2 regions of the Paenibacillus filicis genome follow, and region 2 is predicted to be linked to the other one. Evidence: riboswitches for the same ligand, from Rfam matches in the RefSeq annotation. Region 2 holds a riboswitch; the other holds the start of a gene.

Region 1 (3,734 bases), on a different contig from region 2:
GCCAAGTGGCTGGCTGAGCATGCCCACGAATACGGGTTCATCATCCGTTACCTCAAGGGCAAAGAAGACATTACCGGTTACCAGTATGAGCCCTGGCATCTGCGTTATGTCGGCGTAGACCTGGCCAAGGACATCGTCAAGCAAGGCGTGACGCTGGAGGAGTATTTCAGTAAGGGCGTCCCGGTCAGCAAGCCGAAAAGCTAAGCAAGATCTCTTCTGAGAGAAAAAGCGCATGATCCAGCGACCGTGAGGAAGCTGGACCGTGCGCTTTTTTTGTATGACGGTAACGTGTTTATCCGAGATCCAGATAGCGGGAGAACATGGCAGCCTGGCCGCAGCGGATGCCTGCTTCATCCAAGACGTTCCAAACCGTTGCCTCGGCGATCATAAAGCGACGACCACTGCCGGATATGCGTACGCCGGTGTAGTCGCTAACGAAGCCCTGCTCCCTCACCGCGCGCATGAACGCCTCCCGGGCATCCCGCTCCATGGGCTCTGCCGTCAGCCGGGAGGGCATCCGGATGAACGTCTGCCAGTCCATCTCCCACAACTCCAAGGCCAGCCTGCTGCCGAAGTTCAATACCGGATCTTCTTCCATGCCATGGGACAGGATGTAGAGCGGAGCCTGGAATAAGCGGTCTGCTGCGGTTCCTGCTTCTCCCTCCTCCACCAGCCTGCGGCCGGTCCAATGCCGGTAGCTGTCAATCACCCGAAGCGCGTGCTCATTCGTCGCGCCAATTCCTGTGCGGATAGGTTCCATGCTGTTAACTCCCTCCTGATTCCGCTTCTCTGAATGAAGATACTTTACTTACTTTCGCTGCTTCTACCGCCATTTCCTCCATATCTATCAGACTGTGCATCAGCCGGAAAAAAGCCCAATGCTCAACAAGAGCACTGGGCCTGGACTTTCGTTCATTATAACGAACAGCAAGAGAGGCTAATACACCTTAGCCGCCTTATACTCGGCTGCGTTTTTCACGAGCGTTTGGCTGCCGGTCCCTGCATCCACAGTCGTATCGACCGTCTGCCACTTCCCGTCCAGGTACACTTCATTCCACGCATGATATTCCTTCACATGCTCCGACGATCCCATCAGCAGCTTAGTCGGCACGCCCACGCTGCGATTCATGGCTGCGAACAAGGAAGCGTAATCGTAACAGATACCTTTGCCTGAAGTCAGCACGCTGTCAAGGTCGGGGATGTAACCGGTCTGTACATTAGCAGCGAGATTGAAATCGTAGGTGACCGTGTTCACGATATAATCGTAGATGGCCTTTACCTTTTCTTGATCGGTCTTCTTATTCTGAGTCAGCTCACGGGCTTTTTCAACCACAGCTTCCGCTTCATTATAATTGATATTTTGAATAGAGTTCAGGTACACGCCAGCTGCATCCTTCACTTGAAGGTCTACCGAATCGTTGTATACCGATTTGTAGCGGTTGTCTGTTACCCGCTCTAGAATGGAGAGTGTGTACGCCCCGTTACCCAACTGAAGCGGGAAAAACTCTTCCTTCCCTGCAGCAGCCAGGTTGTACGTGTAGTTCACTCCGTCTTTGGTGACCATCAGCTTTGTCGCTTTGGTTCCCGATTCATAGGCAATCCCAATGACACCCTGATTCAGGTTCTTCAGATCCAGCCACGAGCTCGAATCCGGCTTGGCGGCTAGTGCTGCGGCCGGCAGGTAGAGCACAAACATACATACAGCAATGAACAATGCCGTCCACTTACGCATACATATAACTCCCTTCGGTAGCTGGCTGCCATACTTCTCACGAAGGGTAGGCCCTTTAGCTTTGCGTCCCTGCCTTTCGGGCAGGTTTGCCATTTATCGGTGCTAAGCTCTATGAATACAAAAAAACAATCCATTCGGTAACTGGCTGCCGTGCTCCTAACGGAGGGTAGGCCCTTTAGCTTTGCGTCCCTATCTTTCGACAGGTTTGCCGTTTATCGTGTATTGCTTAATTTGAGAGTATCATATTTTCCGTAAAATACAAGCCCAATCTTAGTGAAAAATACCTATTTCCCCAGGCCCTTCGTATTAGCTTCGTCTAGCCTGCACAATAAGCCGGTGTGTAGGATCGACAATCGGCTCGCAGGTAATCAGTGTAAGCACACTTTCCTTGTCGCTTCTCCTCAGTACCGACGTATCCGTAGGCTTCACAATCAGCGTCTTGTATACGGTATAGGTCAGCTTGCGGTCCTTCGTCTCCACGATGATTTCATCGCCGATCTTCAGCTCGTCGAGCCGGTTGAACAGACGTCCCTTGGTACGGACCCGGTGGGCGGCGATCGCCGCATTGCCTGGCTCGCCAAGCGGCGAGGTCTCCTTCATATGAGCCGCAGCGAACTTCATGTTGTCCTGTGTAGCTCCTTCCAGCACGGGAAGCCTCAGCTTGATCTTCTCGATTGACAGCACAGCAATGGCCGTCTCGGCAGTCAGAGATGCTGTATTCGATACGGTATCCGAAGCCTCTGAGGGCTGCACGCCCGCTTCAGGCGTATGCAACTCGGAGAGATTGGTTTCATCCTCCGTCCCTTGGCTGAACAAGCCTGACAGGCGCGCATATTCCTCAACCGTCCGTCTGTCCGAATCGGCGTCTGTGTATGCAGACTTGCCACCTGCTGCCGCAAAGCTTTGCTCCGTGGACTTCAGCAGCTGTCTTTCCAGGTAATCAGCATGCCATTCCATCGCCTTGGGCAGCAGGACGACAACAATCCCCGCAACCATCAGTACATAAGCCAATCCCTTCATCATTCGGCTCCTTACGCTTTCGTTTGTTCAGAGAAAGCCAAGGCTGCCGTTGTACCGACAGCCCTGTGTTCTCCTATACCCGCTTGGAGGAGCGCCGTTTCCTCAGCGCCGCTCCCAGCATAAACAAACCAAGACCTGTCAGCTGCAGCAGCAGATGACTGTCTTCCCCGGTCTTAGGCAACGCCGCTACATCAGGCAGTTGTCCTTGACCCGCTTCTTTCCCTAAGCCGTCCAAAGGAATTTTCTCGACATCGATGTCGAAGAATACTTCTTCTTCGTTGCCGTTCTCATCCGTAACGACAATGCTGAATTCGTCCTTGCCGGTATATCCCGGCTCAGGCGTATACACCCATTTGCCATCCTCGTCGATCGTGACTTGTCCATGCCCCGGCGGTTGGCCTACCGACGGCTTGCCACCTGGCGGTACCTTGACGGCTCCACCTGTCGGCGTGCCTTCATCGGTCACGATCTCCTGGACAGGCCCCGGCTTCGCCGGAGGCTCAGGTGTCCCCGGAGTTACAGGCGTTCCAGGTGAACCAGGAGTTCCTGGATTGCCTGGTGTTTCTGGCTTACCTGGAGTCACAGGCTTATCCGGGGTGGCAGGCTTCTCCGGAGTGACAGGCGTCCCAGGGTTCACAGGACCGGAAGGTCCACCGCTGGAAGGCTCTTCGACCAGCCCGAGATCGATGGTCAGATCTTCCCATACGGTAGCATCGCCGATCGTAATCTTCTCGGTGTAGCCGCCGATCCGTTTATTGGAATCCAGATCTCGTGGCACGCCAGGCGCTTCCTCGCGGGTAGCGATGTAGCCTCCCGGAAGTATGAACTGGACGTAGTAGTCACCGCCTAGCAACTGATCGAACAGGTAATAACCTGGACGGCCAGCGCTGTCATTGGCCGTTACGGTTTGCGTGATCAACTGCTTATCCTTGTCATACAGCTTCACCGTGACGCCGTTTCTGCCCAGAGCAGCCGCTTCGTC
Region 2 (3,734 bases):
CAATCTGGTTATAGGTCGTAGCCCAATTCCTTCCTGCGGATAGCTTCTTTGGCCTGTTTGTCCAGCGCCACGCTCCCGATGTCATGGGCATCTCTTGGGTTAATGACGAATATCCCATCATCATCGCCCACGATCAAATCACCGGGATGAATGCTTACCCCGCCGATGCTAACCGTCGTGTTCACTTCCCCCTCCAGCTGCAGAGAACGGGTCGTTAATGCGCTGATTCCCTTCGCAAATACCGGAAATCCGACCTTCTCAATGGCGCGAACATCCGTTACGCAGCCCGAAATCACAGCGCCGGCAACCTGCTTGCTTATCGCTGCGTAGGTGATAAACTCACCCCAGCAAGCCCGATCTTCATCCCCGGACATATCCACGACGATCACATCATGAGGCTGGGCAAGCTCTAAAGCATGACGTATAGCCGTCGAATCGATATGAGGAATGCGTACCGTCAGAGCATTACCTAGGATGCGGAGGGGTCTTGCCAACGGCTGCAGCCCTTTGACAAATCCGAAGTCAGTCAGATGTCCGATCGTGGACGGGCTAATCTCGCGGTACAAGTCCAGCAATGGCTGTGTGACGCCTTCTACTCTCGGTTGAACGTTAAACATGAGTCTCGCTCCCAACCTTCGCATGGTATAGTTCGGGTCTCAAGTGCACGTGGGACGGAAGCTTCGTCCGAACTTCCTGCACCCGGTCCAGGTCGATGCGGTAAGGAATCAAGGACTCCGTTTCATCCCCTTGCGCCACAGCCACGCCCATCGGGTCTACAATAAGACTTTGTCCAATATAGAAATCATTGACCTGGTTGCACGCGACGACGAAAGCGGTGTTCTCCAGCGCTCGGGTGGTCACCAGATGGAGCCAATGCTTTTCTTTGAGCGGACCCCGGACCCAGCCAGATGGCACGATGATTACATCGGCTCCATGTACCGCTTGGTAGCGGGATATCTCCGGAAATCGCAGCTCATAGCAGACCAGCAGCCCGATCGTGCCGAATGGTGTCTTAACTGGGTGGAACAATGAATCTCCAGGCTTAATACTGACAGATTCCTTGGCCCCGAATGCATCGTATAGATGCGTCTTCCGATATGTGCTCACAATCTCTCCGGCCGCATCCACAATGACTACAGAATTATAAACTCGGTCATCCTGTGGATCCTCGGAGGGCTCTCTCATCCCGAAAATCGTCCAAACGCCGTATTTCCTGGACAACTCCCTCATGCCCGTTACAAAAAGGCCGTCCAGTTTCTCCGCGTCCTGCAGCTTGACCTCTCGTGGCGTCCCTACGGCAAAATAGCTCATAAAAACCTCGGGAAAAACGACAATATCCGCGTGATGGACCCCCACAGCTTCACTTAGTGCTTGTTCCGCCTTGTTCAGGTTAACCTGCTTGTCGTCCGTCGACCCTAGCTGGGCCATAACTAGTTGAAATGACATGATGCTTCCTCCCTATTTAATCCCTCTACGAATAAATATAATTAATTCTATGCGAAATATAGGGATTAATGTCGTAATAGTAACACTGCCGCTTTGAAATAGTCAATAAACGGTAAAATAGATAAATTCAATCAATTGATAGAAAACTTTAATTTAAAGCATTTCTTATTCAGCAGCAGGTTTGACTGGGTTTCCTGGTGTAAGCTCGATCCAAGCAGTACAAAAATACTAATTATACAGGTAGTTAAATTTATGGTAAATTATGTTGCCTTCTTTCTGGGAATATAATATACTTTATCTCGAACTTGGAAAGCGGCAATTTGTCATTTTTTGCCGAAATATAGTTCTCTTGCAAACTAAATAGTCAGGCAAACCTATTGAAAGATAGGGACGCAAAGCTATAGGGACTTCATCCCCCAGGATAAGTCAGCCAGTTGCATGGTCGTAATTGGTGAAGTGTGGGCATTCCGTCCCATGTTCACCTTTTTTTATTATTCGGGTAGACCGTGACTAATAGAGAGGAGAGAGAGCCATGACAGAGAGAAGTCTTGCGACTGTACAGCAGTTATTCCCAAGTGAGGATGGCAACCCGCAGGGGCGCCACATGCTTCTGGAGCTGATCGAACAAATTATCAAAGGGGTGGATGAACTCAAAAATCCCGACGGAGTTAATTTGAAAGGAGATAAATCACGAGCCGGAAACTTCTACAATGATCTCATTCGAAGCAGCTCGATTCCAGCGGATAGCATACCTTTGGAGCAAGTCAATACCGAGCTTTTGAAATTGCTGCATAACCACCCGTATCACACGAAATATTTTTTGACGAATATATTGCCGATGGCGAGCACCCCCGGAATTCTGGGCATGATTGCGGCATTTATGGTAAACGGAAATAATCTATGGGACGTGTACGGGCCTGCCGGAGCTGAAGCGGAAGTGAAAGTCATCAGCATGATGTCCAAGCTCATCGGGTACGATGCACTGAAAAGCGGGGGCTACACGACCTGGGGCGGGCAAGGGGCCGTATTCTCAGGCTTGCGGCTTGCGATAGCTAAAGTTGCTCCCGATGCTTTACGCAAAGGCGTTCCTGATCACTTGTATGCGTTCTGCTCCGACTCGGCCCATTACAGCTTGTTCAAATCGATGGAAGCGTGCGGGATTGGCAGCGACAACCTGATCAAGGTCCGTACGACAACCGATAGCTCCATGGATGTGAACGATTTGCGCCGCAAAATGGAGGAGGTCATCGCACGGGGCGGCATCCCGGTTTACATCGTGGCGACGACAGGAACGACGGATGCGATGGGCATAGACGATGTGGAGCACATCTACGCGGCTTCTGCGGAAGTAGCGCTCAGGTACGGGTTGCGCCGACCGCATATTCATGCGGATTCCGCGCTGGGCGGATTCTTTGCGTTCTTTAACGACTACGATTTTGAAGCCAATCCCCTGGAACTGAAGCCCGATGTGGCACAGGCACTGCATGCCATTGGGAGCAGGATGAGACATTTGCATTATGCGGATTCGCTTTGCTTCGATTTTCAGAAGCTCGGGCAGACTCCATACTTGACAAGCTTATTCCTGGTTAAGGATGCCGCGGACCTTAGGCTCGTCGATTTGCATCCGGATGAAACGCCTTATGTCGGACATCGGGGATATGGAGACTATCATACCGGATACACGCTGGAATGCTCGCGTATGGCCAGCTCCATCAGCATCTACAGCGCTCTGCTGGCGTTCGGCATGCAAGGCTATCAGCGGCTGCTGGCTCAATTGGTCGAGGTGAATCTGGCGTTCCGGGAAGCCCTGATCCGGCAAATTCCTCAGATCGAGATCGCGAATCCCGACAATCCCGGGATCGTTACGCTATTCCGGATTTATCCGGATAGTCGGCCAGGCTTTCAGTCGGAAGTTTCGGGGAGATGCACTCTTCAGGAAATCGATAGAAACAACCGGTTTAACGAGCGGTTGTTTGAAATCCTGGGACGTGGACGCGACCGGATCTTTTTCGGCGATACGAAGAAGCATCTGATGGTGCCGACCGTGGATGGAGGTCCTGTTGCTTTATATGCGACCAAGATTTTCGTCATCTCTCCATATACGGAGACGAGGCATGTTCACGATATTGTTGAGTATTTGAAGGAACACATCGCACAGGTTTATGAAGAATATGCCCAAGCACCTATGACAAGCGGGAGGTAATGAGTTGCTACAGCAAGGTCAGACTACGATAGGGAACAGGTTTCGCGGGCGGATCTCGGTGAAGATAATGAGCAGCATTCTACTA

Evidence for each region. A riboswitch is a leader RNA that binds a small molecule or an ion and turns the genes downstream of it on or off. The one in region 2 is predicted to bind cyclic di-GMP.
Region 1: it holds a riboswitch for cyclic di-GMP, as region 2 does, so the genes downstream of both, WMW72_RS33900 (transglutaminase-like domain-containing protein) here and WMW72_RS02030 (pyridoxal phosphate-dependent decarboxylase family protein) in region 2, are expected to answer to the same signal.

The regions. Positions count from the first base shown of each region.
Region 1 covers NZ_JBBPCC010000037.1:33,174-36,907, forward strand. The annotation lists gene WMW72_RS33890 (D-alanyl-D-alanine carboxypeptidase family protein) at 1-204, shown strand, start outside; gene WMW72_RS33895 (MEKHLA domain-containing protein) at 293-760, opposite strand; gene WMW72_RS33900 (transglutaminase-like domain-containing protein) at 938-1,732, opposite strand; cyclic di-GMP riboswitch class I at 1,746-1,833, opposite strand; cyclic di-GMP riboswitch class I at 1,866-1,952, opposite strand; gene WMW72_RS33905 (class D sortase) at 2,039-2,755, opposite strand; gene WMW72_RS33910 (SdrD B-like domain-containing protein) at 2,826-3,734, opposite strand, start outside.
Region 2 covers NZ_JBBPCC010000001.1:437,150-440,883, reverse strand. The annotation lists gene WMW72_RS02040 (RraA family protein) at 9-617, opposite strand; gene WMW72_RS02035 (carbon-nitrogen hydrolase family protein) at 610-1,446, opposite strand; cyclic di-GMP riboswitch class I at 1,804-1,888, shown strand; gene WMW72_RS02030 (pyridoxal phosphate-dependent decarboxylase family protein) at 1,979-3,649, shown strand; gene WMW72_RS02025 (methyl-accepting chemotaxis protein) at 3,717-3,734, shown strand, end outside.